3 regions of the Pseudalkalibacillus nanhaiensis genome follow, and region 2 is predicted to be linked to each of the others. Evidence: predicted binding sites of a transcription regulator. Region 2 holds the regulator's gene; each other region holds the start of a gene.
The links. Region 2 encodes LexA, which represses DNA repair genes until DNA is damaged. Its sites were predicted from a motif close to CGAACATATGTTCG; they were not measured.
Positions count from the first base shown of each region.

Region 1 (11,161 bases), 290 kb from region 2:
ACGTTCTGTTAAATCAAAGCTGTTCAGTGTATCAGACTGTCAAGCTATTGTGAAGAAAGCAATCGTTGAAAACATGAAAGAAACGTATGGCGTAAAAGGATGGTTACCTGAGAACGGTGCGTTTTACCGTGTAGAGGTCGCTTTACATAAAGATATCGCAACGTTGACGATCGATACGAGTGGCGAAGGACTCCACAAACGGGGATATCGTTATTTGCATAATGAAGCGCCGTTGAAAGAAACGCTTGCAGCAGCGTTGATTCAGTTGACGAATTGGCGTCCGGATCGACCTTTCTTCGACCCGTTTTGTGGTTCAGGTACGATACCGATTGAGGCTGCAATGATTGCCAAGAATATCGCGCCAGGCCTTAACAGGGAATTCGCTTCAGAAAATTGGACATGGCTTGATAAGAAATTATGGTATCAAGCTGTGGAGGAAGCACATGATTTGGCTGATTTTGACAAGCCTGTCGAAATCATGGGAGCAGATATCGACCATAAGATGATCGAACTGTCAGAAAACAATGCGAATGAAGCTGGCCTAGAAGGTGATATTTCCTTCAAGCAGATGCAAATGAAGGATTTCCGTACAAAACAACAGTATGGATATGTCGTTGGAAATCCGCCTTATGGAGAACGGTTGAATGAAAGGGATTATGTCGAGAAGCTATACAGTGAGCTGGGACAAGTGTTCGGGGCTCTGGATACTTGGTCACTTTATATCCTTACCTCACACGAAGGCTTCGAATCCTTATACGGAAAGAAAGCATCCAAGAAAAGAAAGCTCTATAATGGCGATTTGAAGTGTCATTATTATCAATACTTCGGCAAAAAACCGACAAGAAAGCATGTTGAGGTTTAACACGTAACGAAACCACCCATACTAGAGAGAGAAAGGGTGGTAAATCGATGTATGAACGTTATTCAGATATCGAACGTGTGACGAAAGCGATGCAAGCACTACAACAGATCGATGCCAAACACCAGTGCTATTCCACCTCTTGCGAAAGCATCCAGCATCAATTGAACGAGGCGATCGCATTTGAGGCAGGGCATCATCCCGACATGAGCCGATATTCGAAATTACATCATCTTCAATAAACGTTGGTGTCTGAGTCTCCTAAAAGAGAATACAGGCACCTTTTTTCTTTAAATTTCACGTACCGTACATAAAAAAAGAGGATAAATCAAGATTTCGTCTAATTAGTAGGATGGGTCAATTTTATTTTGATAGAAGATAAAAGGGGTTGGATGAATTGACGAATACGACAGCAAATAAGATGGAACAGAAATTTCAGGACCTGACACAGCGGATTACAAGTTACAATGAAGCAATCGGATTAATGATCTGGGATTTGCGAACTGGAGCACCGAAGAAAGGTGTCGAACAACGTTCAGAAGTCATCGGGATGCTATCTTCAGAAGTATTCAAGCTTTCTACATCAGAAGAGATGAAAGATTGTTTGGATCATCTTCGTGAGGAATCCGTCCACACGAATTTAAATGTGATCACCAAACGTGCCGTTGAAGAAGCAAATGAAGAATATGAGCGTAACAGGAAAATTCCTGAGGAAGAATACAAAGAGTATATCATTACACAATCCAAAGCTGAGAACGTATGGGAGGAAGCGAAGGCCAATTCTGACTTCTCGATGCTTCAACCATACCTTGAAAAGCTGGTCGATTATAAAAAGAAATTCGTGAACTATTGGGGGTATGAAGGCCATCCTTATAATACTCTTCTCGATCTTTATGAACCTGGGGTGACTGTTGATACGATCGATCGAGTATTCAATCAGCTTCGTGAAGCCATCGTTCCACTCGTAAAGGAAGTTGTAGAATCAAAGCATCAACCTGAAACTTCCTTTTTGTTTGAATCATTCCCAGCAAGTAAACAACAAGCATTCAGTATGCATGTGCTCGATCAGATGGGTTATGACTTCAAGGCCGGGCGACTGGACGAAACAAGCCATCCATTTGCAATCGGTCTGAACCCTGGCGATGTCCGTGTTACAACAAAATATGATGAGTCGGATTTCAGGACAGCTGTATTCGGAACCATCCATGAAGGCGGTCACGCTTTATATGAACAAAATATAAGTGATGATTTAATCGGGACGCTACTATGTACGGGAACCTCCATGGGCATACATGAGTCACAATCGCTATTCTGGGAGAATTTCGTCGGACGTAATTACGCTTTCTGGGAAAACAATTATGATGCATTCAAATCTTATGCAAATGGACAGTTCGACAACGTTTCAATCGATGATTTTTATCGTGCAATCAATGTCGCTGGACCATCCTTGATCCGGATTGAAGCAGATGAAATGACATATCCGCTACACATCATCATCCGTTACGAGATTGAAAAGGGATTGTTCAGCAATCAGATTCAAGTGAAGGATCTTCCTGAAGTATGGAATGAAAAAATGAATGAGTACCTTGGCATACGACCAAAAAATGATGCTGAAGGTGTGCTCCAGGATATCCATTGGTCAGGTGGCGATTTCGGATATTTCCCTTCTTACGCTCTCGGATATATCTATGCTGCTCAATTAAAGAATGCGATGCTGAAGGATTTACCGGATTTTGATCAGAAATTGAAGGACGGTAACCTGCTTCCGATCAAGCAATGGTTGACTGAAAATGTCCACCAACACGGAAAGATGAAAAAGCCGATTGAAATTATCAAAGATGTGACAGGAGAAGGATTGAACGCTGAGCATCTTATCCGCTACCTATCAGATAAGTATCGGGATGTCTATAAGATCAAATAAAATCATAAAGAAAAATCCCCACCTTTTATTTGGTTACAAGTGGGGATTTCTCTTCTGGATCTTCTTTAGTATTTCATCTTTTTCCTTTTCATCAATGATGGATAGCCAATTCAACAAACAAGTATAGTATGAAAGTTTTTTCTTAATATGATTAGACATAAGTAAGCTTCTCTCCTTTTTGCCTTTGTGCAACATATTTTCTTAATTACAATATATGTAGCTAGGAGAAAAATGAGACTACTTCTTTCTTCGTGACATTGAAATGTTTTAAATCATCGGTTTCGTGAAAAGGTATGGATAACAATAACCATTTAGGGGAGTGTTGATTATGGCTTTTGAAAATCCAGAACAAGAAACAATTCGTCATATCTTGAAAACAAAGAAACGGATTGCTGTGGTAGGTTTATCTGATAAACCAAATCGGACCTCCTATCAAGTGTCCAAGTATATGAAGGATAATGGCTATGAGATCATCCCAGTGAATCCGACGATTGAAGAGTCGATGGGAATGAAAGCCTATCCATCTCTTAAGGATGTTGAAGGACCGATCGATATTGTAAATGTGTTCCGACGAAGTGAAGAACTGCCTAAGGTTGCTGAGGAAGCAAAAGAAGTGAATCCAGATGTTTTTTGGGCACAATTAGGGATTCAGAATGAACAAGCAGCAGAAATTCTGTCTAGCACGGATACCACAGTCATTATGGATCGTTGCATCAAAGTTGAACATGCTTCTATGTGATGCAAGAACCACCTGGAAAAGGGTGGTTCTTTCGTCTTTATGAATGAAAAGCAATCCATTCGGGCAAAACGAATGATAAAATGAAGAAAGTGGAACATGTGCGTATGATATAATGATTCATTGTGAGTTGTTCAAAAGAGAGAGTATAATGCACACGAATCATGAACATTGTAACAAGTAAACATTGTATGTGAACAAATGTTCTGATAATATACAATTAAAAAATGGATTGTCTGAGTTTTTGAAAGGGGCACGAGGGTTTTGGCTACAAAAGAACAGCTATCATATAATGATGATGCCATTCAGGTGTTGGAGGGTCTAGAGGCTGTCCGCAAACGACCTGGTATGTATATCGGTAGTACAGATAGTCGAGGATTACATCATCTCGTATATGAAATTGTAGACAATGCAGTGGATGAAGCATTAGCGGGTTATGGAAATGCCATCACTGTCAAAATACATAAAGATAACAGCATCAGTGTGGTGGATGAAGGGCGAGGTATGCCAACCGGTATCCATAAGACAGGGAAACCAACACCTGAGGTTATCTTCACCGTCTTGCACGCCGGTGGGAAATTCGGACAAGGTGGCTATAAGACGAGTGGAGGACTTCACGGCGTCGGTTCATCCGTCGTGAATGCCCTTTCTGAATGGTTGGAAGTAACCATCCATCGAGATGGAATCATATATAACCAGCGTTTCGTAAATGGTGGGAAGCCCGCTTCTACTTTAGAAAAAGTGGGTACGACAAAAAAGACGGGCACAATTGTCCATTTCAAGCCAGATCCGACGATTTTTTCGACGACGACATTCAACTTTGAAACATTGAGTGAACGTCTTCGTGAAGCAGCTTTCCTGCTTAAAGGCATGAAAATCGAGCTTGAGGATCTACGCGATAATGATAACGAGAAGACCATATTCCAATATGAAACAGGGGTTGAAGCGTTCGTCCATTACTTGAATGAGGAAAAGGATACGTTACACCCTGTCGTGTCTTTCCAGGGTTATCAAAATGCAATTGAAGTTGAATTTGCCTTCCAATTCAACGATGGCTATTCAGAGAATATGCTGTCCTTTGTCAATAACGTCCGAACAAGGGATGGAGGCACCCATGAATCAGGTTCCAAAACGGCAATGACACGTGTATTCAATGAATATGCACGTAAGACAGGACTCTTGAAAGAAAAAGATAAAAATCTGGATGGATCCGACATTCGAGAAGGTCTTACGGCGATTGTTTCGGTAAGGATACCAGAAGAGAAACTCCAATTCGAAGGACAAACGAAGAGCAAGCTGGGTACGAGTGATGCCCGATCTTCTGTCGATGCAGTGGTATCGGAGCAGCTTAACTACTTCCTGGAAGAAAATCCGAAAGTGAGTGAAATGCTCGTCCGTAAAGCGGTAAAAGCATCACAAGCACGGGAAGCTGCGAGGAAAGCGCGTGAGGATGCACGAAACGGAAAGAAAAAGAACCGAAAGGAATCGATGTTGAGCGGAAAGCTGACCCCGGCTTCTTCGAGGAATGCGAATAAGAACGAACTATATCTCGTTGAGGGTGATTCGGCAGGTGGCTCCGCTAAACAGGGGCGTGATCGACGATTCCAAGCGATCCTTCCCCTTCGAGGAAAGGTAATCAATACTGAAAAAGCCAAACTTGCAGACATTTTCAAGAATGAGGAAATCAACACGATCATACATGCCATAGGAGCAGGTGTGGGCGCGGATTTCACGATTAAAGACTCCAATTATGATAAAGTCGTCATCATGACAGATGCCGATACAGACGGCTCGCATATCCAAGTATTGTTGCTTACCTTCTTCTATCGTTACATGAAACCGATGATTGAAGCGGGTAAAGTGTACATCGCCCTTCCTCCGCTTTATAAGATCAGCAAAGGAAAAGGCAAGAAAGAAATCGTTGAATATGCATGGGATGAAGACGGCCTCAAAAAAGCCATCAAAAAAGTCGGTAAAGGATATACGATTCAACGTTACAAAGGTCTTGGTGAGATGAATGCCGATCAGTTATGGGAAACCACAATGAACCCGGAAACTCGTACACTCATTCGTGTTAAGATCGAAGACATTGCAAGAGCAGAACGTCGAGTATCGGTACTGATGGGTGACAAAGTTGAACCTCGACGTAAATGGATTGAATCGAATGTCGCTTTCGGACTGGATGAAGAAACGAACATCTTAGAAAACGAGAACTTGGCTGTAGTTGAGGGGGAGTAAAGTTTTGGCGAACGCAGAAAAATATCTAGATTTACCTTTAGAAGATATCATTGGCGACCGATTTGGTCGATACAGTAAATACATCATTCAAGAACGTGCCCTTCCAGATGCGCGTGATGGATTGAAGCCTGTACAGCGACGTATTCTTTATGCGATGTATCAGGATGGAAATGTAGCTGATAAACCATACCGTAAATCAGCAAAGACGGTTGGTAATGTTATTGGTAACTATCACCCACATGGTGATACCTCGGTTTATGATGCAATGGTCCGTCTAAGTCAAGAATGGAAAGTGCGGAATGTCCTCGTTGAAATGCACGGAAACAACGGAAGCATTGATGGAGATCCTCCAGCAGCAATGCGTTATACTGAAGCGAGACTTTCTCCGATTGCTTCTGAATTGCTAAAGGATATCGAGAAAAATACGGTTGATTTCACACCGAACTTTGATGATACCCAGGAAGAGCCTGTTGTCCTGCCCGCTTTGTTTCCTAGCTTGTTGGTAAATGGTTCGACGGGCATCTCTTCTGGTTATGCGACGGAAATACCACCTCATCATTTGGGTGAAGTCATTGATGCGGTTACGATGCAAATTGATAACCCTGAATGCTCCATCGAGGAGCTGATGACGGTCATCAAAGGACCGGACTTCCCGACAGGTGGTATCATTCAAGGACTAGATGGGATCAAGCAGGCTTATAAGACCGGGAAAGGTAAGATTGTCGTCCGGGCGAAAACAGAGATACAAGAGCTTCGTGGTGGACGCCAACAGATTGTCATTACTGAAATTCCATATGAAGTGAACAAAGCGAATCTCGTAAAGCGGATGGACGAGCTTCGCATTGATAAAAAAGTCGATGGTATCTCAGAAGTTCGTGACGAAACGGACCGTACCGGTCTCCGAATTGTCGTTGAGTTGAAAAAGGACGCAGATGCACAAGGTGTTCTTAATTTCTTGTTCAAAAATACAGACTTACAGATTTCCTATAACTTTAATATGGTTGCAATCCATAATCGCACGCCGCAATTGATGGGCTTGAAACAACTGATGGATGCATATATCCAGCATCAAAGAGAGGTTGTCACGAACCGCTCGAACTATGAGCTGAAGAAAGCACAGGATCGGCAGCACGTTGTTGAAGGCTTGATTAAGGCGATATCGATCTTGGACGAAGTTATTGCAACGATCCGTGCATCAAAAGACAAGAAAGATGCGAAAAACAACCTTATCAGTCAGTTTGAGTTCACAGAACCTCAAGCTGAAGCAATCGTCACCTTGCAGCTTTATCGTCTGACGAATACGGATATCAAGACGTTGGAAGAGGAAGCGGAAGAACTTCAGAAACGAATTCAAGAGCTCCTTGCGATCTTGAACAGTGAGCGAAAACTCCTTACAGTCATCAAAAAGGAACTAGCAAGAGTAAAGAAGAAATATGCTGACGAACGGCGTTCTGTGATTGAAGCAGAGATATCCGAAATCAAGATCAACCTTGAAGTCATGATTCCTTCTGAGGATGTCGTCGTATCCGTAACAAAAGAGGGTTATGTGAAGCGGACAAGTCCTCGTTCGTATTCCGCTTCAAATGGAGAGCCACCTGGGATGAAGGAGACAGACAGGGTTTTAGAGGCATTCCATGCAAACACAACCAATACGTTATTGATTTTCACGAATAAAGGGAATTATTTGTACATCCCTGTCCATGAGCTTCCTGATATCAGATGGAAGGATGCTGGTCAGCATGTGACGAACATCGTTTCCATCGACAGGGATGAATTCATTGTGGATGCGATGATCATCGAGGAATTCAAATCAGACGAATATTTGTTATTCTTCACCAAGAATGGAATGGTAAAGCGAACGGAGCTTTCGAACTATAAAGCACAACGGTATTCTAAACCGCTCGTCGCCCTTAAGTTGAAAGCTGAAGATGAACTTGTTGATGTATATATTACAGACGGTAAGAAAGAAGTTTTCCTTACCACAAGGAATGGCTATGGTCTCTGGTATGATGAAGAGGAAATCAGCATTGTCGGCCAGCGAGCTGCAGGGGTAAAAGCCATCAACTTGAAAGATGGAGACTATGTTGTCAGTGGCTTTGTCAAAGAAAAGCATACAGAAGCCCATATGATATTGGTCACGAATCGTGGCGCCGTGAAGAAAATGCGCTTGAAAAATGAATTTGAAAAGACAACACGGGCAAAACGAGGGGTCGTGATGCTTAGAGAATTGAAGAATAATCCGCATCGAGTCGTTAAAGTCCTGCCTGTCGATGATAATGATCTTGTAACGATGAAATCGGATAAAGGAAAAGAAGAAACAGTCGATCCTGCTCTATTACGACCTGCAGACCGATACAACAATGGTTCATTTATGATTGATGTAACGACTGAAGGGCCCGTCACAGAAGTGTGGAAAATGGAAAAAGAAGAAGAAAGTTAACCTCAAAGAAAGGCTGCCAACTAATTTGGTAGCCTTCTTTATGTTCAAAACTGGTAGAATATAGATAAACCGTAAATAAGGAGGGAGCCATATGGACTTATTTTCGATATTGACCGGAGTAGGTGTATTCTTCTTTCTGATTTTTCTTATCGCTGTCTCCTCGGGGATTAAAAACAGAAGGAAACGATAGAAAATTTGTGTAATGATTATAAGCTCATTATAAAATGGTAGGAGGTCCCTATGGACGCTGAATTTGGAAAGATTGTTTGGCAGGATTTGACCGTAAAAGATGCTGAGAAAATCAAGGATTTTTATTCGGAGGTTGTCGGTTGGACGTCAAAAAATCATCCTATGGGTGATTATGATGATTTCGAAATAAAGCCTTCTAAAGACAGTGAAGAGACGATTGCAGGTATTTGCCATGCAAGAGGATCAAATGCGAATCTGCCACCACAGTGGTTGATGTACGTAAATGTGGAAAATATCGATCAGAGTGTAACAAAGTGCGAGGAACTAGGCGGAAGGGTGCTGGACGGACCAAGGACAATGGGTCCGAACCGCTTCTGTGTGATTCAAGATCCGGAAGGTGCTGTTCTTGCATTGATTTCAAACCAGGAATAATACGCCAATCGAGGGACCTTCAATTAGGTCCCTTCTTTTTTTTTTGAATATTAACTGGAATCTCGATAAAACTAAGGTCATGGAGGGTGATTCTATGGATAAAGAACGGTTTGCTGCAGTGAGGAAAGATGAGAACGGAAATATACAAATGTTCAAAACAAGCTCGGGTAGAGAATTATCTTATCCTGAGGCCATTCAAGAAGTTGACGAAGAAAGAATTGAAGGGGTCAGTGTTATTCGTGAAAAGGACGGGGAGACCTACATCAGGTCCAATCCTGACAATCGAAAGGACAACAATTTGGATGGATTGCCGATTTTTTAAGGGCTGGGAGATCCAGCCTTTTGCTATGAGCATATCAATTTCAATCCTAATGAAATCATGATAATATACATTCGTAACAATAGTTACTATAAAAAAGTAACAAAATAACAAATTGGAGGCATTTTTTCATGGCAGAAGTCTTATATATTACAGCAAATCCTAAATCGGTAGAGGAATCCCTCAGTTTAGCAGTTGGAGAAGAATTCATCCAAACATATCGAGAAGCAAATCCGAATGATGAAGTGATTCGTCTCAATCTATATGATTATGACATCCCTTATATTGATACAGACGTGTTCAATGGCTGGGGAAAGCTACAGCAAGGTCAAGCATATGAAGAACTAAGTCTGGACGAACAGGATAAGGTAAGAAGAATCAATGTACTTACAGAGCAATTCAAGAAGGCAGATAAGTATGTGTTTGTAACACCACTTTGGAACTTTGGTGTACCACCGAAAATGAAAGCTTATATCGATACCATTTCGATTGCAGGATCAACCTTCAAATATACGGAAAATGGTCCAGTCGGATTGCTCGAAAACAAAAAAGCGCTCCACATTCAGGCTCGTGGCGGCATTTATTCTGAAGGTCCAGCAGCTGAGCTTGAAATGGGCGACAGATACATTAAAGCGGTGATGGGATTCCTAGGAGTAGATGATTATAACTCAATCATTATTGAAGGGCATGCAATGATGCCGGATAAGACGGATGAGATTAAAGCTGAGGCTATGGATAAGGCAAAAACAATCGCTCAAACATTCTAATCTAATAAAAAGCTGACCTTAAATGGTCAGCCTTTTTCTATTCATTATGCGGTCGATAAGGGACTTGGTCCAATGGGATGGCTAAAGAATAATCATAGCCATACGAATCGGAGTGTACAGCTCCATTCTGATAGTCCATAACGGAATCATTCAATGGGTTTGCATTCTTCGACTCTGTCTCTATTGGAAGATGTGTTAATGGGATTTCCTGCTTGTGATCAAACATCATGGTACCTCCTGCGTTATTTAGATGTCCAAATTTTATTCGCCACTAATGGAAGGATACCTTCATAAATTATGTGCATTTTCAATTTTTATACAAAACGATTCCTCAATGATTTAATAGGAAAAAATTGCTTATGAATAAGTATTGCCCATAAAGAATTAATATGTTACCTTTAAGTCACATATTAAACAGACACATTCATCTAAGGAGGATTCGAATTATGCCAAATGATTTTCGTACTGAATTAACCGTTGAGGCACCTAGAGATGCACTATACAAAGCCATTTACACTGAAGATGGAGTAAGGGGCTGGTGGACCAGGTTTGCAGATATCGGTGAACAAGAAGGCACTAAATCAACTTTCCGATTTCCTGCGGCAGGTTTTTACGTGATAACTCGAACGGAAGAGTTAACCCTAAATGAACAAGTGATTTGGAAGGTCGTTGAATCCAAGCATCCCGAATCAAGTGGATTTGAAGATCTTGAGGACTGGACTGGGACGACCATCCGTTTTCAAATCGAACCAGCAGGTGACAACCAAAGTAAATTGGTATTCGTCCACGAGGGTTTAACTCCACAGCTGGAATGCTACGATGCATGTGAACGAGGATGGGGTCATTATATACACAGTCTCAAATCTTACGTGGAAACAGGTGAAGGTTCTCCGTACGATGATGACTCGGTTGACAACATCAAATGGAAATAAAGATGAGGGCGGTCTAAAAAAGGCTGCCTTCGTTTTTGGTTTGAGCATATTACTCATTCACATCGGTCCTTCCATGCTAGGATACAGTTAAACCGCGAAGGAGGGGTTCCATTGCCGCAATTCCTGTTTAAAGTTCTGGAGGTACAAACGGTTGATGGACAATCGTCAGATAAACAGTTGATCAATCGAGTCGCTTCTGTGGATGCAGAAGTTATTGATAAAGATACGGGTCAGATCATTTGTCATGCTGTATTTGATGTCATATTCAACGATGATGGCGTCTTTCCCTCCGTGAAGTCCATTAATGCAATTGATGCCCCCAAGTATA
Region 1 is NZ_CP143541.1:2,000,528-2,011,688, reverse strand. It holds gene V1497_RS10510 (class I SAM-dependent RNA methyltransferase) at 1-862, shown strand, start outside; gene V1497_RS10505 (hypothetical protein) at 910-1,101, shown strand; gene V1497_RS10500 (carboxypeptidase M32) at 1,281-2,780, shown strand; gene V1497_RS10495 (hypothetical protein) at 2,814-2,939, opposite strand; gene V1497_RS10490 (CoA-binding protein) at 3,109-3,519, shown strand; gene parE (DNA topoisomerase IV subunit B) at 3,781-5,754, shown strand; gene parC (DNA topoisomerase IV subunit A) at 5,759-8,194, shown strand; gene V1497_RS10475 (VOC family protein) at 8,435-8,815, shown strand; gene V1497_RS10470 (DUF3892 domain-containing protein) at 8,910-9,137, shown strand; gene V1497_RS10465 (FMN-dependent NADH-azoreductase) at 9,266-9,901, shown strand; gene V1497_RS10460 (hypothetical protein) at 9,939-10,130, opposite strand; gene V1497_RS10455 (SRPBCC domain-containing protein) at 10,348-10,833, shown strand; gene V1497_RS10450 (hypothetical protein) at 10,945-11,161, shown strand, end outside.
Region 1: the regulator LexA is predicted to act here: its motif matches at 3,711-3,724, upstream of parE (DNA topoisomerase IV subunit B).

Region 2 (11,161 bases):
CCAGGCGGTCGATCTTACTCAAGAAGGACAGATGGATTTTGAAGCGATCAGCCGCAACATCCATGAGCGTACGAAAATGATCGGGATCCAACGGTCTAAAGGCTACTCCGATCGCCCATCGTTTACCATCGAACAAATAAAAGAAGCGATCATTTTTGTAAAAGAGATTAAACCGGATGTCATCGTATTCGTAGATAATTGTTACGGTGAGTTTGTCGAAATCGAAGAGCCCACCCAAGTAGGTGCAGATTTGATTGCAGGATCCCTGATCAAAAATCCTGGTGGAGGTCTAGCCAAGATCGGTGGATACATCGCTGGACGGGAAGACCTTGTTGAGCTTTGTGCATTTCGATTGACTTCTCCAGGATTAGGTAAAGAAGCAGGGGCATCCCTAGATACGTTATTGGACATGTATCAAGGCTTTTTCCTGGCTCCTCATGTTGTCAGCCAATCTCTTAAAGGAGCAGTGTTCACGGCTGCTTTATTGGAGGATCTCGGATTTGAAACAACACCAAAATGGGATGCACAACGGACTGATCTCGTCCAATCGGTCAAATTCCATGATTCTGATTATATGGTGCGATTCTGTCAATCGATCCAAAAAGCCTCCCCAGTCAATGCGCATGTCGTACCTCATCCCAGCTACATGCCAGGGTATGAGGATGATGTCATCATGGCTGCAGGTACATTCGTGCAAGGATCAAGCATCGAATTGTCTGCTGATGGTCCGATCCGTACACCTTATGAGGCTTATGTTCAAGGCGGGCTCACGTATGCGCATGTGAAAATCGCTGTAAAAGAAGCGGTGAAAGAACTGGCAAAGAGCGGTTTAAAACTGAATTTATAGGGTATTAACTAAAGAGAGTGTCTGAATCCACTCTCTTTTTCTTTTGGTCAAAAAATGATGTTAGGTTTTCTTACATATGTTTGACACAAAAGCTAACATTAGCATATAATGTTGGTAATCAAGAGAGGAGGGACAGATATGGGAGATCACATAAGAAGAAATATGCCTCTATTTCCCATAGGGATTGTAAAGCAACTGACAGAATTGACAGCACGACAGATCCGGTATTACGAAGAGCATGGGTTGATTATGCCTGCTCGATCTGAAGGAAACCGGCGACTGTTTTCGTTCAATGATGTCGATCGATTGCTTGAAATCAAGTCTCTTCTTGAACGTGGCGTTAACCTTGCAGGTATTCGTGAAGTTTTTGAAATGAAAGAAAAAGGTATGCATGGGAAAGACCCTGTATACAAGACAGAACCAACCGAAGGCGAAATCCACAAATATCTCAAAAAAGAACTCTATCAGGCTGGACGCTTCGGTAAAACTTCACTCATACAAGGTGAACTATCACGTTTTTTCAATTGAGGCAAAGTTGAACATAGGTAGTCATGATTTATTCAAATAATTTAGGGAGGCAACAATTCATGGGTTCGAAGTATTCAAAAGACCAAATCTTTAAAATGGTAAAAGAAGAAAATGTACGATTCATCCGTTTGCAGTTCACTGATTTACTAGGAACGATCAAAAACGTTGAAATTCCGACGAGTCAGCTTGAAAAGGCGCTTGACAACAAGATGATGTTTGATGGATCTTCTATCGAAGGATTTGTACGTATTGAAGAATCCGATATGTACCTCTATCCGGATCTTGACACGTTCGTCGTCTTCCCTTGGACATCTGAAAAAGGGAAAGTAGCACGCTTGATTTGCGACATTTATAATCCTGATGGTACACCATTCGAGGGTGATCCTCGTGCGAATTTGAAGCGTATTCTCAAGGAAATGGAAGAGCTCGGCTTCACAGATTTCAACATCGGTCCTGAACCGGAATTCTTCTTGTTCAAGAATGATGAAAAAGGTGAACCAACACTTGAATTGAACGACAAAGGTGGTTATTTCGACCTTGCACCGACGGATCTTGGTGAAAATTGCCGCCGTGACATCGTGTTGGAGCTTGAGGACATGGGCTTTGAAATTGAAGCTTCTCACCATGAGGTTGCTCCTGGACAACACGAAATTGATTTCAAATATGCTGATGCTGTCACAACTTGTGATAACATCCAAACGTTCAAGCTTGTGGTCAAAACGATTGCACGTAAACACGGCCTGCATGCAACATTCATGCCTAAGCCATTGTTCGGTGTAAATGGCTCTGGAATGCACGCAAACATGTCTCTCTTCAAAGGGAAAGAGAATGCATTTTTCGATGAGAATTCCGAAACGCAATTGAGCGAAACAGCAATGCAATTCCTTGCAGGGGTCGTGAAACATGCTGAGGCGTTCACTGCAATTACCAACCCGACTGTAAACTCCTATAAGCGTCTTGTACCTGGGTACGAAGCACCTTGTTACGTCGCTTGGTCAATGCGTAACCGTAGTCCGCTTGTCCGTATTCCAGCATCACGTGGCGTAAGTACACGTATTGAGGTTCGAAGCGTCGATCCAGCTGCGAACCCATATCTCGCAATGGCGGCTATGCTTGCTGCAGGTCTTGATGGAATCAAGAACAAGATGGAAGCGCCGAAACCAATTGACCGCAACATCTATGCAATGGATAAAGCTGAGCGTGAACAAGCAGGTATCAGTGATCTGCCAGCTACATTGAAGGATGCACTTGAAATTTTCCGTCGTAATGAAGTTATGACTTCTGCACTTGGTGAACATGCGACAGAACACTTCATTGAACTGAAAGAAATCGAATGGGATATGTTCCGTACACAAGTTCACCCTTGGGAGCGCGAACAATACATTCAACTCTATTAATAAATAGCCCAAAACCTCCAGCACAATCTGTGCTGGGGGTTTTTCTTTTTAAGAAGAAGGATAATACCCATTTCTGTTTAATAAGTAAAAGATTATGTGTAGATATAGAGGTGGCGAATGAACGTTAGAAAATCGTTGGTGGTAACTGGATTAGTGATGCTGGTTGGTGTTCTTACTGTGTTTGGGACCCTTAAAGAATCTTCTGTCCATCAGTTCCCGGTCCCGATCATTTCTCAGATTGAAGAAAAACACGATGATAAAGGAGTCTCCTATCGATTTAAAGGACTGAACAGATTGTACGTACAACACGTTAAATTGTTCGGGTGGGAGGAAGTAGAACGGCTAGGCTCGAAAGGGATTTTTGAAAAGGACGGAAAGAAGGTCGCAGTCACAACCTATAAGGATGGTTTTCATTTAAAAGCGAGTGCGCAATGATGCAGATGATTTTTAACCCATTACGAGGAAACCATTGTAGTTAAATAAAATAAGAAAAAAATCGATAATGGGAATAGTTGGGAACTTTCCGAACGTTGATACGTAGATGAATAGGAGGATTCTTATCAACGAAAGGAGAGTTTAGTATGGATTATGGATTACTCATCATCGGAATTCTTCTTCTGGTGGTTTCATATTTGGTCGGTGTAAAGAAACAAACCTGGTTGCTTGCTGGATTTAATGAGAAACACATTAAAAACAAGTCTTTATTAGGCAGGATTACCGGATCTGGATTCTTTCTTCCGCTCGGTTTGATTGTCATTATGAATAGTATTTTGGATTATGCAAATGAAGGAACGGTGCTACTGGTAAGTATGTTGCTGTTACTTACTGCTGTATATCTTTTTATTAATAAGAAACTGATGGATTGAGGATAAGAGTGAAAATACAAAGGAGATGAACATTTGAAAGCATTGTTTTTTCTGTATGAAGGCTATGTAGATTGGGAAATCAGTCCATTGTCGTACATGTTAAGTGTGTCTGACATCGATATTGATACGGTCGCTTTAACGGATGAAGTCACTCATCAAGGTAAGTTTAAGATAAAACCTGATCTTACGATTGAGGCGTGTGATCCATCAGGTTACGACATTTTGATCATACCTGGAGGAGATCCTGCACCACTTGATAAAGATGAGCGTCTTTTGGATTTCATTCGTAAATTTGATGAACAAGGAAAGTATATTGCTGCAATCTGTGGGGCTCCAACGTTCCTTGCGGCAGCAGGAATATTACGCGAAAGAAAATACTCGACATCCATTGGTGGAATTGAATATCTTCATTATTTTGATGAAAGATTCAAGAGTGAAGCAGACGTAACCGTTTGTGAAAATCTTATTACTGCTGAAGGGAATGCCTATGTCGAGTTTGGTATTGCAGTTGGTAAAGCCATGAAAATTTTCAAAGACCGTGAAGATGAACTAGAAACCGTCTTATATTTTAAAAACCAGCTTAGAGGATAATCGTAAGATATACTTACGAAACAGGTATAGGTACATAAAGGATCTTAATGAAAAAACGCACATCATAGACTGTCAGCTGATTGAAAAAAGAAGCGGAGGTTTGTTGATGACAAAAGCGCATATGAATCGAAAGGTTGATGGATTCCTTAGGAAATCGACAAAGTGGAAGGAAGAGTTTGAGCAGTTGAGAAGAATCGTGCTGGACTGTGAGCTGACAGAAGATTTCAAGTGGATGCATCCCTGTTACACATTCGAGGATAAAAATATCGTCTTGATACATGGGTTTAAAGATTATTGTGCACTTCTTTTCCACAAGGGGGCCTTGTTGCAGGATCCCGAACAGATTCTGGTCCAACAGACAGAGAATGTACAGGCTGCCAGGCAGATCCGGTTCACTGAAGCGAAAGAAATCATTGATATGGAACCGATTTTGAAAGCGTATATATCTGAAGCGATTGAAATTGAAAAAGCTGGTTTGAAAGTAGAAAAGAAAGCCGAATACCCAATTCCTGAAGAACTTCAGAACAAATTCGTTGAACTCCCTGCCTTGAAAGAAGCTTTTGAAGGATTGACCCCAGGACGGCAAAGAGCATACATCCTCTATATTTCCAAAGCCAAACAATCCAAAACCCGAGAGGCAAGGGTTGATAAATATGTCCAGCAAATCCTTGATGGTAAAGGTTTGAATGATTAAGAGGTTCTTAGACAAAAAATATCATTACTTCCACCTAAAGAATGAAAGTTGATTAGGCTCTTTTCATACAATACATCTGAGGTGAAAAAAATGCCGAGAATAAAATACACAAATTCGGATGTAGCCTTAATGGCAAGGATGATGAGAGCGGAAGCTGAAGGCGAAGGTAAACAAGGTATGCTGTATGTTGGGAATATAATCGTCAATCGTGCTAATGCGGATTGTTTGGATTTTACAGAGGTAAGGACGATTCCACAAGTCATTTATCAAGTGCAAGGAGGGAACTACTCTTTTGAAGCTGTTCAAAAGGGTAATGTTTTTTATAACAGAGCGAGGTCTGCTGAGAAAAGATTAGCAAAAAAGAATTTGGATTATTGGAGAGAACACCCGGCGAAATATTCGCTCTGGTATTTTAACCCCTATGGTCCTTGTCCTTCCACTTGGTTTGGTCAACCTTTTGCTGGTCAATACAAAAACCATTGTTTTTATGAACCGGCAGCTGGTACATGTGCAAGTGTTTATGTCTGATTGCATGTATGAAACTTTAGAGAAAAGCCAATTCCTTAACAAGAATTGGCCTTTTTTCATTTGGAAGAGTATGTGGTTTGTGTAAACGGGCTTATGAGTTCCACTTCCTCTGTGCATTAGATTTGGATGAACGGCCATGTATTGTGTAAACTAACCATTGATGAATTTATAAACGTAAGAATGAAAGGTGCGTATTTGTCATGAGAGCTGTTCAAGTAACGGGATATGGAGATCTTGATAAATTAGAAATCGTTGAAAAACCGATACCTGAGCCGAAAAGCAATGAAGTCCTCATTGAGATTAAGGCTTGTGCGATTAATAACACTGAAATCTGGATGAGGGAAGGAGCCTATGGGACAGGAACGAAATCAGGCTGGAGACCAGAGGGTGTGCAGTTTCCAAGGGTGCCTGGTTCGGATATTACCGGTCGGGTCGTGAAAATAGGAAGTGAAGTTGATGAAAGTAAGTTAGGGGAGGATGTCGTTCTATTCCCATTTACATCAAGTGGTAAGGCAGGGGAAGAACATATTTCAGATGACATGTCTTTCATTGGATCTGAGTACGATGGAGGATATGCTGAATATGTTGTTTGGCCAGCAGACCTCTGTTATGAAATGCCTCTAACTGACTATATCGACAGTGCGGTTTTCTCTGTCAGTGGGATGACTGCATGGCATATGGTTGAACAAATTCAGGCTAAACCAGGAGAAACGGTAATGGTGACCGGTGCGAATGGTGGGGTAGGTTCATTGAACATCCAAATCGCTTCAAAAGTATTCGGTGCAAATGTGATTGCGATCGTAGGGGATTTAGCCTTAGCAGATAAAATGAAGGAACTAGGGGCCACCCATGTCCTGTCTTATAAATCTGACAATCTTAGTGAGGAAATATTGGCAGTGAACGGGGGTCCAATTGACTCTGTTTTAGATGTGGTTGGCGATGCGCTTTTTTCAACCTCACTGCAAGTATTGAAGAAAGGCGGGAAATTTTGTACGTCTGGATCTGCAGGTGGTCAAAAAACGGAGCTTGATTTTAGAACCATGTATTTAAAACACATCACTTTATATGGTTCCGTCTTAGGAACAAGAGAAGATTTCAAGAAGATGCTCAACGCGATTTCAGAAGGCAAAATTAAACCGGTTATTGATCGTACATTCCCGTTGGAACAAGCCAGGGAAGCACAAAGTTATTTCAAAAATTCAGGGAAGCTGGGAAAAATCGTATTACTTCCATAAATATAAACGTTTAGTAAACCGCCTCGAATAGAGGTGGTTTACTTCGTTTCAGAAGGATTTTAGAAGGGATGTGCCACTTTTTGTATAATAAGTTAGGTATGCAAATGTCTTATTAAACCGAGTCCATTAAATTAAATCAGGGAGAGTATTGATGAACCTTAAAAGCATTGTTATTGTTTTATCCGTTTGTTTAAATCTTGTGTTCGGTATCGTTTTCTTGAATGATGTTAAGAAAGAGGGTCCTGTCGAAGTCGGCCTCTCATTTAAAGAAGCAGTCAGAACCGAAAATTATGGGTCTGTTGATCGTCTTATTGCTGAAGGACGAAATCAGCATATTACTGAGGATCTCTTAATTAAGGTTAATGGATTAATGAGTGGTGGGACAAGCTATAAAACTTATCAATTGCTGAAATTTGATAACGGTGAAATGGTTCTACTGAACTTAACGCCAAACAAAAAATTTGAAATACAGAATGTTGTGATTGTTCCAGAAGAGCAGAAATCGATATTTGAAAATGAGTAAGGAGCACCCAATGTTCAGAGGGTACTCCTTTAGATTATCCTTCATTATGATTCACTATGGTTTTCCTGAAAAGATTTGTTCGAAGGTGCAAACCATCCAAGTAAGGCGATCCCTACCAGAACTCCGTAGAATATAAGTGTCCAAGCTGTACTATGAGGGAAATGATGGTCCAGAACCCCAATATCTTTATGCGCAAGTGTAATGACAGCGAGCTTGACTCCGACCCATGCCACAATCGCATAGGCTGTTGTTTCTAAAGCAGGGCGCTTTTCAAGAAGTTGCACGAACCACGTTGCCGCATATTTGATCAGGACAAGTCCTGCAATCCCACCCAGTACTACGACGATGAATTGTCCACCATCCATACCGCCAAAATCTCTAAGAGGGGAATCTGGAAGGCCAAGTGCTAGGGCAACAGCAGCAAGTATAGAATCGATCGCAAAAGCCAAATCTGCTACGGCGATCTTTCCTACTGTCGGCCAGAAGCCTTTCCCGGCAGCTTCTTCTTCCTCTTCTTTATGGATGTTTTCATTTTTCTTCCCAAATCGAGCCTTTATGACGTGCTTAAGTCCTAAGTAAAGAAGATATGCAGCCCCAATTGCTTGGATTTGCCATACATTTGCAATGAAAGAAATGGCGAAAAGAGCTAAAAACCGGAAGGCGAACGCCATAATTATGCCATATCGGATCGCTTTTTCCTTTTCATCATCTGGTAAATGCTTGGCAATAACAGCAAGTACAAGAGCGTTATCCGCAGATAATAATCCTTCTAAACCAATTAAAATCAATAATGTCCAACCATATTCCAGCCAAATCGAATCCACAAAAAGACTCCTTTCTAAAAACAAAAACGATTATGTAAGAACGGCGGTAACTTTCAATTCCTACCCTGTGATTATATTACCACTTTTCAATGATCTAATTCACGCTATAACCCTTAGGCATCCTAATTTTTGTAATGAGTAAAAGAGTGATCAAGTTTATAGATATCGAAATAGGATCTATGATTTTTGGTTCTGACTTTTACGATATATTCATCCTTCCCGGTTGATATATGATAGGTTTTTCCTTCTGATAAATAGATTTTTTTGATAGGGCTATTGTCGTTGATGATCTCAGATTTCATTGTTGGATCGGAAAGGATGCTCCTAATTTCGCTGTCTTTTTTGGATAGGGTATGATAAAGTTCCTCTGGATTCAGCCAAAACAATAAACCAGCTATAAGAATATAAAACAAATACTTTGGAATTCGCCCCTTTTTCAACTCGACCGCTCTCCATTCTTTACTATTTTCTAGTTTCTCCTACCTATTATCATCTATTGGTTGAAAAATTGATAGATACATATGGAAATAAAATGAAATTATGTGATGAGATATTTATCATTTTGGAGAATGGCGTAATTACGTGTCAATGATTGATGTTATAATCTTCTGTAAGTGTTAGATGTTAATATTTTATAGATTTCTGGAGGAATCATGAGTTTACCAAATTGCGATTACTGTGGAAGTTCATTCAAATGGACAACGATATTCAGGAACATCTGGGGGAGGTACAAACCAATAACATGTGTGAATTGTGAAAGTGAAAATCATCTGAAATCCCGATCAAGAGTCTTGATGGCCGTAATTTTCACCATCTCCATGTTCATTTTAGGTTTTGCCTTTGCCAGCTTTTCATTTGAAATCAGGTTACTTTTAGTGGTGTTGGGCAGCATATTCATTTCATTCTTCATTCCATACCTCATAAAATACGAAGTTTGAATAAGGGGAGATTTTGGTGATCTATGATAAACATAAGAAGACGATAACGACGGAGAGACTTGTTCTACGAATGTTCAACACTTCTGATGCCGATGCGGTTACAAGGCTTTGCAATAATTATAATATTTATAAAAATACATTGTACTTACCGTATCCGTACGCTAAAGAGGATGCGCTTTCTTGGATTGCACGGCATAAGGATCAATTTAATGCTGATCGATCGTATGAATTTGCGATTACAGATAAAAGTACAGGTGAATTATTCGGTGCAGTCGCGTTGACGAACAACCAAACCTTTCATAATGGTGAAATCGCTTATTGGATCGGGGAAGAATTTTGGGGAAGAGGCTTCGCTACAGAGGCCTCAAAAGCGATGATACATTTTGCTTTTCACGAAAAGGACTATCATAAAGTATTCGCTCGTTTCTTCAAGTCCAATCCTGCTTCCGGAAGAGTGATGCAGAAAGTAGGTATGAAAGAAGAAGGTATATTAATTGACCATGTTAAAAAGGAAGGTCGATTTGAAGATCTTGTGTATTATGGGTTAATTAATGCCAGATAAAAAAGCACCTGGATAATCGGATCCAGGTGCTTTTTTTAAATTCCTATATACCGTAATACATAACAAAATAGGTAGCAAGACATAGGATGGACCCGGTGAGTAATGGTCCGAAATGCAAGGACAACTTTTCTCGTCTCGCTTTATAAGAACCCTTGGATTGTTCGGTCCGACGAGAAGCGAATTTGGTGAACAGATCTCCGTCGGAGCTTAAGATGAAAGCAATGACAATGAATAAGGATGCCCCGATGAACAACGTGCTCATAAAATCAGCAGCAAAGTATAATGACAGCACATAGAGAAATCCGATTTCAATAGATAAGACGAGTACTGTTAAACCGATGTATCTTAGCATTTTATCCTCCCCAGGTAATTCCTCGATTGTTCTCATTTCTCTGCATTCCCTTAATAAAACCTTTGCAATTAAAAAAGCTCACCGATCGCTCGATAAGCTTTCGTCTTACATCTGCTATCAGTGAATGGTCCGGTAGACACCGATTACTTTACCTAAGATGGAAACGTGCTTCAGGATGATCGGTTCCAATGAAGCATTTTCTGGCTGTAATCGAATATAATCCTTCTCTTTGAAGAAGCGCTTAACGGTTGCTTCGTCATCTTCAGTCATCGCAACGACAATATCTCCATTGTTGGCGGATTGCTGTTGTTTCACGATCACCATGTCACCATCATAGATTCCTGCCTCAATCATACTGTCCCCTTGGACAACTAATGCGAATACATTGTCATCTCCGACCATATGATCTGGTAAGGGGAAATATTCTTCGATGTTCTCGATGGCTGTTATCGGTTGACCAGCTGTTACCTTACCGATGACGGGTACATTGATGGATTCGCTTTTCGGGATTGTTGTATCCATATCCTCTGTGATGACCTCGATTGCTCTCGGTTTCGTTGGATCGCGGCGGATAAGCCCTTTTTTCTCTAAACGGGACAAGTGTCCATGTACGGTTGAGCTGGAAGCGAGTCCGACCGCTTCACCGATTTCACGGACAGATGGGGGATATCCTTTATGTTTCACTTCAAACTTTATGTAATTGAGTATGTCTTGTTGGCGCCGTGATAATTTCATTCTGTCCACCTCATTTCTCCTCTGTTGTTGAAACAAGTATACCATGTGTTCGGCGAACATACAAACATAAGTTCGAGAAAAACGGTTGACAAGAACGCCTGTTCTTATTACAATGAAATCAACAAATGAGAACAAATATTCGTATCGGAGGTATTTGTGATGGAAAAGAGAAGACAGGGCGGTTGGTCTTTTGTTATCGTATTGGTTGTCATCATTGCGATTATGGGAAGTTATTCATATGTGAAAGCGAATTCAGAAGAAAACATCGACTATATGAATGTGAAAATTGAAGAAGGTGACACCCTATGGGCGTTATACTCTAAATATAAAGAACACCACACCTATACGAACGAAGGGTTCGTCCAATGGGTTGAAAGAAATAATGATGTTCGGGCAGAAGCTTTGAAGCCGGGGGATACAGTCCTCATACCAGTCAAAATGGATATGAAACAGGTCGCTTCCAAATAGCAGGAAGGTGTATATATGAACGCAGTCATCTATTGTAGAGTCAGTACAGAGAAAGAAACACAAGCATCATCTT
Region 2 is NZ_CP143541.1:1,706,233-1,717,393, forward strand. It holds gene V1497_RS08770 (methionine gamma-lyase family protein) at 1-847, shown strand, start outside; gene V1497_RS08775 (MerR family transcriptional regulator) at 986-1,375, shown strand; gene glnA (type I glutamate--ammonia ligase) at 1,435-2,772, shown strand; gene V1497_RS08785 (hypothetical protein) at 2,890-3,207, shown strand; gene V1497_RS08790 (DUF3784 domain-containing protein) at 3,354-3,638, shown strand; gene V1497_RS08795 (DJ-1/PfpI family protein) at 3,672-4,229, shown strand; gene V1497_RS08800 (YdeI family protein) at 4,336-4,923, shown strand; gene V1497_RS08805 (cell wall hydrolase) at 5,014-5,451, shown strand; gene V1497_RS08810 (zinc-binding dehydrogenase) at 5,652-6,686, shown strand; gene V1497_RS08815 (hypothetical protein) at 6,838-7,209, shown strand; gene V1497_RS08820 (TerC family protein) at 7,254-8,033, opposite strand; gene V1497_RS18690 (TIGR04104 family putative zinc finger protein) at 8,687-8,971, shown strand; gene V1497_RS08830 (GNAT family N-acetyltransferase) at 8,988-9,533, shown strand; gene V1497_RS08835 (hypothetical protein) at 9,577-9,921, opposite strand; gene lexA (transcriptional repressor LexA) at 10,003-10,620, opposite strand; gene V1497_RS08845 (cell division protein) at 10,780-11,088, shown strand; gene V1497_RS08850 (recombinase family protein) at 11,104-11,161, shown strand, end outside.

Region 3 (11,161 bases), 1.5 Mb from region 2:
AGCATCCCCTGGAGACTTGGTCGTGTCATATTCATAAATGTTCGCACCAGGATAAGTCCCCATATACATCTTATCGTTCAGAGATGTCATCCCTTCAGCCTGACCGAGGTTGAATAATTCTAGCACATCAGTCGATGGATCATATTGTGCGCCGTAGGTTCCCATATACCCGCTTGAGTATAATTTTCCATCTGGACCTTTTTCGAGTGTCTGAATGGTAGTAGGTTGACCCTCAACAATTGGTTCAAGTGTTTTTCTTACACTGGTCTCAAAATTGAAGAGCTGGACACTTCCGTTAAAACTGATGGTTGCGAGTGACATACCAGGAAGTTCAGGATCGTTTATCGTAACCCACCCTGCATTCCGGATATACGACCCGTAAGTAAGGTTTGTTTCAGCAGTCGCTTCCGTATTCAAGTCAAAGGACATGATCTTTCCATTTGCGACAAAATACGTCTTCCCGTCGTGCGCTGGGGTCATTGCAAGTCCTTTTGTGCCTGTCACTGTTTCAGGTAACCATTCTTTATTTTCAAGGTTATAAATGATGAAGTTGCCATCTGATAGATGGACAAAAAGATAGTGACCGACGACATCCAAGGCCCAGATCATACTAAGGTTTGCAGTATCATAATATGCTGGTCGATCAGGGACAGGTAACGTACCGATTTCCCCGGTGGCAGCATCAATCGTCATGATGCTTCCCTTGATGCCAATGCCTGCATAGATTGTGCCGTTTGCGTAGGTGAGAGAACGTACATAGTCCTGATCAGATTTCACAGACCCGTAATCCGTCATTTTACCTGTGTCAGGAGAATAACGAAAAACATGTGCGTCAGGATAAGTCCCTCCATAGACGTTACCACTTTCATCAACAGAAAGTCCGTACACTTCACGGGCACCTGGTACCACTGTTCCAAGATCTGTAACGGTCTTCGTAAAAGGATCATATTTAAAGAGCTTACCAGAACCGCCGATATAGACATGACCATCTCCATCGACGACGTGTGTCCAGGACCCGCCTAGACCCTCCAATTCATAAGTCCGCAGCAGCTCATACGTGTCTAAATTAACGACCTGGAAAACGCCAGGATCCCCTTTTACAGTGGTATACATCACATCGTGTCCATCCTCGATGCCATAAGCGCTATCCATAGCGGCTACTGAAGTGACCATTGGACCAAGATTCTCTGGCTGTTCGAATGTCTTCTTTATCTGTGCGGCTCCCGATCCTGGGAATGCAAACAAACTGAAAATCATGCATGCAACGAGCGTTGTCAAACCTATCTTTCTCATGTGAAAAACTCCTTTCTACAATTCTTATTTTTCCGTTTGCCGATGTTGTTGAATTTCAGTAGAAAGGATCGATTCTCCTGTAAAGGGGCTATTTCTTCTCTATTAAAAGACTTACTTTCAAAAACACGAAAGGGATTGTATAAGACTATGGGAGAGAGGAAGGGAGAGGGAATCATTTCAATTGGTCCAATAAGGGACCCATTTAAGACATGTCTATGATTTAATATGAATCTAGTAAATTCCATCACTTGTCCACGCAAACTGGAATTAATTCACATATTCTATAGTGTGGAGGTGATAGAATGGCAAAAAGAGTACTAGACTATTTCTTCAGTGCGCCGGCTGACAGCAATGGTGATTTGAACCGTGCAATCCCGACTGCTCCTACTCGAATCCGATTGGCTGAGTTTGGACTCAAGATCCCTCAGAATGTTAACCAGGTTGACTTGAAAGCGACTGTGGGGTGGTCAGCAGTTGCCGGGCGTCCAAACGTCCAGTTCAAGATTATACGTGGGAACAACCAGGTGATTTATTCGACCACTGATGAAATTGATATTACAGTCATTGAGGATAAGACGGTCACATTTACAGCAGTGGATATCAATGTTCCAGCAGGACAGACGAAATATGCCATCACCGTTGAACTAACAAACCCAGAAGGTGCTTTGAACCAGGCGGCAGTTACAGGACCGGTTACGTTTTCTGGAACGGCTTATGGTAATATTTAATATCATTGCCAAGAGGTCTGGTCATGCCACCTCTTGTACATATAAGTTTTGGTCATTGAATTCATTTCGTTGTAAGGCGTATAATGTCCTTATTACATATCTGATATAAAAATGGATCATTGGATAATGCCACTAGGTAGGAGGCAATTTGTGAAGATGGTATTGGAAGCAGTAAGTGCAATCATTTTACCGATCATACTCATTCCGTTTTTAGCACGGGTAACATACAATCGCTGGGTTTCGATTGCGTTAGCGGTCATAATCATGGTCGTCCTATTCAAAAACTTTGAGAGCTTTTGGACGATTATTGCCGGAGTAGTCGGTGTGTTGGTTGGATCGTATTTTTCATTACGGATTGGGAAAAAAGTAGATAAGAAATGGAGCTAGCGTCTATCGTTCTTGGATAGACGCTTTTGATTTTCGGCTCCAGATAAAGTCGATTGTGAACTTGGAGAGGAGTGTTACGACATAAAGGCCTAAAGCGATGATGCCGGCAATCTCGATTTTGAAGAGTTCGAACAGGATTCCTACTAATGTCGTGATATAGAGTAGACCGAAATATTTTTTGATTTGATCGTTCGAATAGTAGGAGGTAAGCTTCGCTCCGACCTGACTACCGAATAAGGCACCAGCAATCAATAAAAGACCGAGTGCATAGTTGATCTCAATCGTAACGGAATACGAAATGAATCCTGCGGTAACGATCATCATGACACTGACAAGGCTTGTCCCGACCGCCTTCCGTGATTCAAATCCCATGAGGGAGATCATGAGAGGGACCATGACGAAGCCGCCACCGACTCCTAAGGTGGCTGACATGAGACCGCCGATGAATCCGATGATCAACGTTTTTGCGATTCCTGGCTTCCCCATTTGGGCAACGTTTTTCTTTTCACTCTTTTTCAAAAGAGAATAAGCGAAATAAGCAATAATGATCGCATATATGACAGGGATCGTCGTTTCGTCATAATTGTTCCGATCAAGCCATAGAACGAACGGTTTGGCGAATTGGGTAGCGACTACCCCGCTTAAACCGAGAAAAACGGCTGTTTTCCAAACGACATTGTTCATTTTGAAATGCGCCCAAACACCGGATAGTGAAGATCCGATGGCGTACATCAGGCTCGTCGTAATCGCAACGACCGGTGAAAAACCGATCAGCATGAGCACTGGGGTGAGGATGAATCCGCCACCAATGCCAAAGTAGCCGGACAAAATGCCGACTGCAAAACCTAGTATGATGTAAAAGAATATATCCATTAAAAAAAGCTCCTCTGGTGATGCGTATCTTCTGTCTATGTTACAGCATCGCAGCCCAGGATTCCACAAACGATTTCCAACAAGCCAATGACCCATAAGAAAAAAGCGGCTTGAGGCCGCTTAAGGCTCTGTTTAAGTTGGTAGTTGATTTTCGCCTAAAGGATGCTCGCTTTCCGCGGGCGAACCGCAAGCCTCCTCATTCGCTTTGCTCATTGCGGGGTCTCGCTTGGCTCGCTTTTCCCGCAGGAGTCTCGCCCCTTTATGCTACAATCAATATTCTGGTATAACAGAGCCTGTTCATACAAAATCGCATAAGCCATTTTGCTAGCCTATTTTAGGAAGAAGGGAAATACTACGTAGACTCCTGTCGAGGCATTGCACAGACACCGTCTTAATTAAAAAGAAGCTTTTAGAGGACAACAAGCTAAATAAAGCGGCATTTACGACGCTTTTAAGATCAGCTGGAGCTGTCATTTTGGAAGTACACTTCTTCAAATGGTTGGACGACGACGAATCCTTCTCCTTCAAAGCGCATTTGGATCGACTCACCGCTGCCCCGACCGAAGAATGTTTTCAATGAAACATCGGTCCGGAATTCTGGTGAGAGGGATCCCGACCATGCGACGGTTGCATTCGGATCCGTCATGACCGGTCTACCAGGCTTGACTTGGATTGTGAGCGGCTCATAGTGCGAGGTGATCGCAATCATCCCCGTACCTTCACAATGGACATTGAATAAGCCCCCCGACATCATGCCGGTGATCTTCCTCATCAGCTTGATATCCCAATTGATCGATGGTTCGAACGCGAGCAGGTCGTTCCCATTTACATAGATGGAGTCATTCTGTAATTGCAGGATGGAAATTTTCTTTCCTTGATCGGCAAGGTAGACCTTCCCAGAGCCCTCCGCTTTCATCAATGCGGCCCCTTCACCTGTGAAGGCTTTTTTGAACATCTTTCCGATGCCGTGCTCTAAAATTCCTTCACGGACGAATTTGATTTGTCCATGGTACGTGACCATCGAGCCCATCTTTGCCCAGACGGTCCCATCGAGATTGACCTCAAGCATTCTCGGTGTTTCAAGCTCGAAAAAGCCTTCCCCTTTATCCTCCTGTGATGTTTTTCTGACAAACTCTTCAATTGAATATTTGGACATTCGATCACCTTCATTTCTCCGTTTTATATCATTACGTTCAACAGAGAGGAAAGGTTTCCTTTATTCGGCATCATCTAAAACTTCGATTTTTCCAGCCATCCCTTGAGCAGGATAGGACTCTGCGATCGCACCCGTCGGCCAGACCTCCAGTTTTTGTCCAATTTCATATTGATCGATGTTGTCGACCTTGAACCAGTAGGCCTCGGGCCTTGCTGTTTCCAAAAGTTCGTTTACACTCATCGTATTTAATTGTTCTTTTGTAATCTTTCCTAATAAAAGGATTCTCGTTTCGTCCTTGTCTGCTACATAACCTGTAATCGATTGTTCCCAGATTTCATTGTCGGTCGAATCTTCGCCAACTTGGGTTGAAACGGTATCACCTTTTCCTCCGCAAGCAGCTAGCAAGAGCATCATCATAAACAAAGAGCCAAAGAACCATTTTTTCATGTTGTTTCCCCCATTCGTCATTACGTTTCCTTTCATCTAAAAACGGGAATTTTTCGTTGAAGCGATGTCCAACTCTTAAGACAAAAGGAATGGATGTCACGTTATTATTTAGACGTAAAAGGAATGGCAGTCGTTTCATTCTGATTTCCAGATTTTAATATACGAATGTAAGTTCGTTTTTTTGTTATTTTATCTTTCGCCTGTGCTATAATGTGTGATAGTGAGATTATGGAAACGGAGGGGAACTCGGCATGGAGCAACAGTTTGAATTGGTGTCCAAATACCAGCCTCAAGGGGATCAACCGAAAGCGATCAAAGAGCTGGTCGAGGGGATCAATGCTGGAAAACGGCATCAAACCTTACTCGGGGCAACAGGAACAGGGAAGACCTTCACGATGTCCAATGTCATCAAGGAAGTGAATAAACCGACCCTGGTCATCGCCCACAATAAAACCCTCGCTGGTCAATTATACAGTGAATTCAAGGAACTCTTTCCGAACAACGCGGTAGAGTATTTTGTCAGTTACTATGATTATTATCAGCCTGAGGCGTATATCCCTCAATCCGATACATTCATTGAAAAAGATGCGAGCATTAATGACGAGATCGATAAGCTACGTCACTCGGCAACCTCTGCGCTTTTTGAACGGAAGGATGTCATCATCGTTGCGAGTGTTTCCTGTATATACGGCTTAGGTAACCCGGAAGAATACAAGGAACTCGTTGTTTCCCTGCGAGCGGGAATGGAAAAAGACCGGGATAAGCTCCTTCGAGATCTTGTCGATATCCAATATGCGCGGAATGATGTAAATTTCACGCGTGGTACATTCCGAGTCCGCGGTGATGTGGTCGAAATCTTCCCAGCTTCACGCGATGAGCACTGCATCCGGGTCGAATTTTTCGGAGACGAGATCGATCGCATAACAGAGGTCGATGCACTGACCGGGGAAATTCTCGGAGAACGGAAGCACGTAGCCATCTTTCCGGCTTCCCACTTCGTTACACGTGAAGAGAAGATGAAGCTTGCCATTGAACGAATCCAGGCAGAGCTTGAAGAATGCCTGAAAGAAATGAAGGAGCAGGACAAGCTGCTTGAAGCTCAGCGTCTTGAGCAGCGTACCCGTTACGATATCGAAATGATGCAGGAAATGGGCTTCTGTTCAGGGATCGAAAACTATTCAAGACACCTGACATTGCGACCGGCGGGCTCGACGCCATATACGTTAATCGACTACTTTCCGAAAGATTTCTTGTTGATGGTCGACGAATCCCACGTCACGCTTCCACAGGTTCGAGGCATGTACAACGGGGACCAGGCAAGGAAGCAGGTACTTGTGGATCACGGTTTCCGCCTGCCTTCAGCAAAGGATAACCGTCCTTTACGGTTTGAAGAGTTCGAGGAGAAAGTGAGCCAGGCAGTTTATGTTTCGGCTACCCCAGGTCCTTATGAACTTGAGCATTCACCGAAGATGACAGAACAGATCATCCGTCCGACAGGATTACTTGATCCAACGATTGATGTCCGACCGATCGAAGGACAGATTGACGACTTGATCGATGAAATTCAAGAACGGGTGAAGAAGAAAGAACGTGTCCTCGTGACGACATTGACGAAGAAAATGTCCGAGGATTTGACCGATTATCTCCATGAAAATGGAATCAAGGTCCGTTACCTCCACTCGGAAATCAAGACGCTTGAACGGATTGAGATTATTCGGGACTTGCGGAGAGGTGTGTTTGACGTTCTTGTCGGAATCAACCTCCTGCGTGAAGGACTCGACATTCCGGAGGTTTCCCTTGTCGCGATTTTAGATGCCGATAAAGAAGGCTTCCTCCGTGCAGAGCGTTCTCTTATCCAGACGATTGGACGTGCCGCACGTAATGCAAACGGTCATGTCATCATGTATGCCGATAAGGTCACCAATTCGATGCAGATTGCGCTCGATGAAACAGAACGTCGTCGTAAGAAGCAGATCGCCTACAACGAAGAGCACGGTATCACCCCACAAACGATTCAGAAGTCGATACCAGCTTTGATCCGCGCTACGGTGGATGCGGAAGACCAGCCGGGTACGACAGAATCGAAGCCTGTTGAGAAGATGACGAAGAAAGAACGCGAAAAAGTCATTGAAAAGATGGAAAAGGAAATGAAGGAAGCAGCCAAGAACCTCGACTTCGAGCGAGCAGCTGAACTTCGTGACCTCGTACTAGAGTTAAAAGCGGAAGGATGACTCCTATGCCAAATGAAAATATTACGATAAAAGGAGCGAGAGAGCATAACCTGAAAGGCATCGATGTGACGATTCCACGGAACAAGCTGGTCGTCATGACCGGTTTATCCGGCTCAGGGAAATCCTCTCTTGCATTCGATACAATTTATGCGGAAGGGCAACGCAGGTACGTCGAATCCCTTTCCGCTTATGCACGACAATTTCTAGGTCAGATGGATAAACCGGATGTGGACTCAATCGAGGGACTTTCCCCTGCGATCTCCATCGATCAGAAAACGACAAGTAAAAATCCGCGTTCCACTGTAGGAACGGTAACCGAAATCTATGATTATCTACGTCTCTTGTTTGCGCGGATCGGTACTCCGATTTGTCCGAATCATGATGTGCCGATCACATCACAAACCGTCCAGCAAATGGTCGATCGTATCCTCGAGTATCCGGAACGGACGAAGCTCCAAATCCTTGCGCCTGTCGTTAGTGGCCGTAAAGGGGAGCATGTCAAAGTCCTCGAAGATATTAAAAAGGAAGGGTACGTCCGTGTCCGTGTAGACGGAGAGATCGTCGATGTCAGTGAAGAGATCAAGCTTGAGAAGAATAAGAAGCACTCGATCGAAATCGTCGTCGACCGAATCGTCGTCAAGGAAGGCGTCGAAACACGATTGGCTGATTCATTGGAAACAGCGTTGAACATTGCTGATGGCAAAGTAATTGTCGACGTCATCGGGGACGAAGAGCTTCTCTTCAGTCAGCATCATGCATGTCCATATTGTGGTTTTTCGATCGGGGAACTTGAACCGCGTTTGTTCTCATTCAACAGTCCGTTTGGTGCTTGTTCAAGCTGTGATGGACTCGGAACGAAGCTGGAGGTCGATCTCGATCTGATCATTCCGGATTGGGACCGCTCCTTAAAAGAGCATGCCATTGCGCCTTGGGAGCCGCAAAGCTCGCAATATTACCCCCAGTTATTGAAAAGTGTATGTGACCATTACGGCATTGATATGGATGTACCAGTCAAAGATCTGCCGAAAACCAAATTGGATAAAATCCTTTACGGTAGCGGCAAGGAAAAGGTGTACTTCCGCTACGAAAACGACTTTGGTCAAGTGAGGGAGAACAACATCCTCTTTGAAGGTGTCGTGAACAATATTAAGCGACGTTATCGTGAGACAAGCTCCGATTATATCCGTGAGCAAATGGAAGGCTACATGGCGCAAAAGGCTTGTCCAACTTGTGATGGACACCGTTTGAAGCCGGAAGCACTTGCTGTCCAGATCCGTGAGCACCATATCGGGCACATTACAGATATGTCCGTAAAGGATGCCGCTGCATTTTTCAACGGACTGGAACTGACCGAAAAAGAACTGCAAATCGGACGACTCATCCTGAGGGAAATCAATGATCGTTTAGGATTCCTTGTGAACGTCGGCTTGGATTACTTGACGCTGAGCCGTTCAGCTGGGACATTGTCCGGCGGAGAGGCACAACGGATTCGTCTCGCGACTCAAGTCGGTTCACGGCTTACAGGTGTCCTTTATATCCTGGATGAGCCTTCGATCGGGCTTCATCAACGGGATAATGACCGGTTGATCAATACCCTCGAAGAAATGCGTAGCTTAGGGAATACGTTGATTGTCGTCGAGCACGATGAAGACACGATGCTTGCCGCCGATTACCTGATTGATATTGGACCAGGAGCCGGGGCGCATGGCGGGCAGATTACCGCACAAGGCTCCCCTCAAGAGCTCATGGATGATGAAAACTCGTTAACAGGCCAATACTTGTCTGGTAAAAAGTTCATCCCATTACCAGCTGAACGCAGGAAATCGGACGGACGAAAGCTGACAATCAAAGGCGCGACCGAAAACAACCTGAAAAATGTAACGGTTGATATCCCTCTTGGAGTATTTACAGGCGTGACAGGTGTTTCTGGATCAGGGAAAAGTACCTTGATTAATGAAATCCTTTATAAATCACTTGCATTAAAGCTGCACCGGGCGAAGGAAAAGCCTGGTGAGCATAAGAAAATCGAGGGTCTCGATCATATCGACAAGGTAATTGATATCGACCAGTCTCCGATCGGACGGACACCGCGTTCCAATCCTGCAACCTATATCGGTGTATTCGATGATATACGTGACGTGTTCGCGCAAACGAATGAAGCGAAGGTTCGCGGCTACAAAAAGGGCCGGTTCTCCTTCAACGTCAAAGGCGGCCGCTGTGAAGCATGCCGAGGCGACGGTATCATCAAAATCGAGATGCATTTCCTGCCGGATGTGTATGTCCCTTGTGAAGTGTGTCATGGGAAGCGTTATAACCGTGAGACCCTCGAGGTGAAATACAAAGGGAAGAATATTGCGGACATTTTGGAATTGACGGTTGAAGAAGCAGTCGAATTCTTTGCGAACATCCCGAAGATCAAGCGGAAGATCCAGACGATGATGGATGTTGGACTTGGCTACATCAAGCTCGGTCAATCATCGACGACGATTTCCGGAGGGGAAGCGCAGCGTGTCAAGCTTGCATCCCAGCTTCACAAACGCTCGACTGGTAAAACGTTGTACATCCTTGATGAACCGACGACAGGCCTTCATGTTCATGACATTTCACGTCTCTTGAAGGTACTCCAGCGACTTGTCGAGAACGGGGATTCTGTACTGGTCATCGAGCATAACCTTGATGTCATCAAGGCGGTCGATCATATCATCGACCTTGGTCCGGAAGGTGGAGATAAAGGCGGATCGATTGTTGGAACTGGAACACCTGAACAGATTGCTGAAACGCCCGAATCATACACCGGAAAATACTTGAAACCTATCCTCCAACGTGAACGTAAACGAATGGAAGCGAAAAAAGAAGCGGTCAGCAAGTAAGAAATGAAAGTCTTCTAAGATTATGACGCTTAGAAGGCTTTTTATTTTTTATGTCGAATGAAGTAGAGTGATTGAGCAGTCGAATCCTGACTTGGTTCATTACATACCATGGTAATACCGCTTGCACTGCATACATTTTGAATGGAGGAGTACCAGGTGTCATCATCGTATAAATTCATCTCATCCCTTAGCTATTTAAGCATCGTCTTTGCTCCTTTCCTTGTTCCTTTCATGATCTACTTGTTCAATGATCATCTAGAGGTGAAGAAGCATGCCCGAAAGGCAATAACGACACACCTTATTCCAATCATCGCATTAGCGTTGCTCTCCATTCTCTTTTTCGAATCGGGGCAATTGCTCAATGTATTGTCCATTTCCTATATCGTTTTGTTCGGAGGAACCGCAATTGTGCTCATTATCTGGAATGTGGTGAGGGGAATCCACGTATTATTAGAGAAATAGAAGGGGGCCGACCATACATGGAAGAAAGAAAAATGATTCTGAAAATGCTTGATGAAGGAAGAATTACAACGAGTGAAGCCGTGGAACTGTTGAAGGCGATCGGGGAAAATACAGACTCACTTAAGGTGAATAACAGCAGTGAAACACAAGAAGAACCTGATAGTCAGCAAGCATCACATACATCACATGCACAAAGTAAAACCGAAGAAAATGCGAAACAGGCGAATCAGGAGCAAAACACAACGGGTAAGAAAAGCGAGTCGACCATCAGCAGGTTTTCCAGCTTAATCGACAGGGTTGTCACTAAGCTCAAGGATTCCGACTTCGATTTCAACTTCGGTCAATCGATTGAAGTCGATCATGTCTTCCAGGAAAATGACGTCGATATCAATCGGGTCAAGGTCCACATTACAAATGGTGGAATCAAGCTTCATCCTTGGGAGGAGCAAAGTGTACGTGTAGAGTGTCGAGCATCCGTTTTCCGCACGCAGACTGTAGAGGATGCGAAATCGTATTTTATGAAAAATGTCCATTTCGCTTTGGAATCTGGGGAGCTCCAAATGATGGTGGACGAAAATCGGATGAAGGTCCAAGCACATATGTATATCCCGACCAAGCTGTATGAAGAGGTTCAGCTCCGGACCTCGAACGGAGCCATATCTCTTAATGATATCCAAACGGAGGCGATGACTGTTCGCACGTCCAATGGCGCTG
Region 3 is NZ_CP143541.1:3,160,744-3,171,904, reverse strand. It holds gene V1497_RS16435 (Ig-like domain-containing protein) at 1-1,293, opposite strand, end outside; gene V1497_RS16430 (hypothetical protein) at 1,596-2,021, shown strand; gene V1497_RS16425 (DUF2198 family protein) at 2,178-2,408, shown strand; gene V1497_RS16420 (sulfite exporter TauE/SafE family protein) at 2,412-3,281, opposite strand; gene V1497_RS16415 (AIM24 family protein) at 3,739-4,437, opposite strand; gene V1497_RS16410 (YobA family protein) at 4,498-4,884, opposite strand; gene uvrB (excinuclease ABC subunit UvrB) at 5,136-7,115, shown strand; gene uvrA (excinuclease ABC subunit UvrA) at 7,121-9,985, shown strand; gene V1497_RS16395 (hypothetical protein) at 10,142-10,447, shown strand; gene V1497_RS16390 (DUF4097 domain-containing protein) at 10,465-11,161, shown strand, end outside.
Region 3: the regulator LexA is predicted to act here: its motif matches at 5,047-5,060, upstream of uvrB (excinuclease ABC subunit UvrB).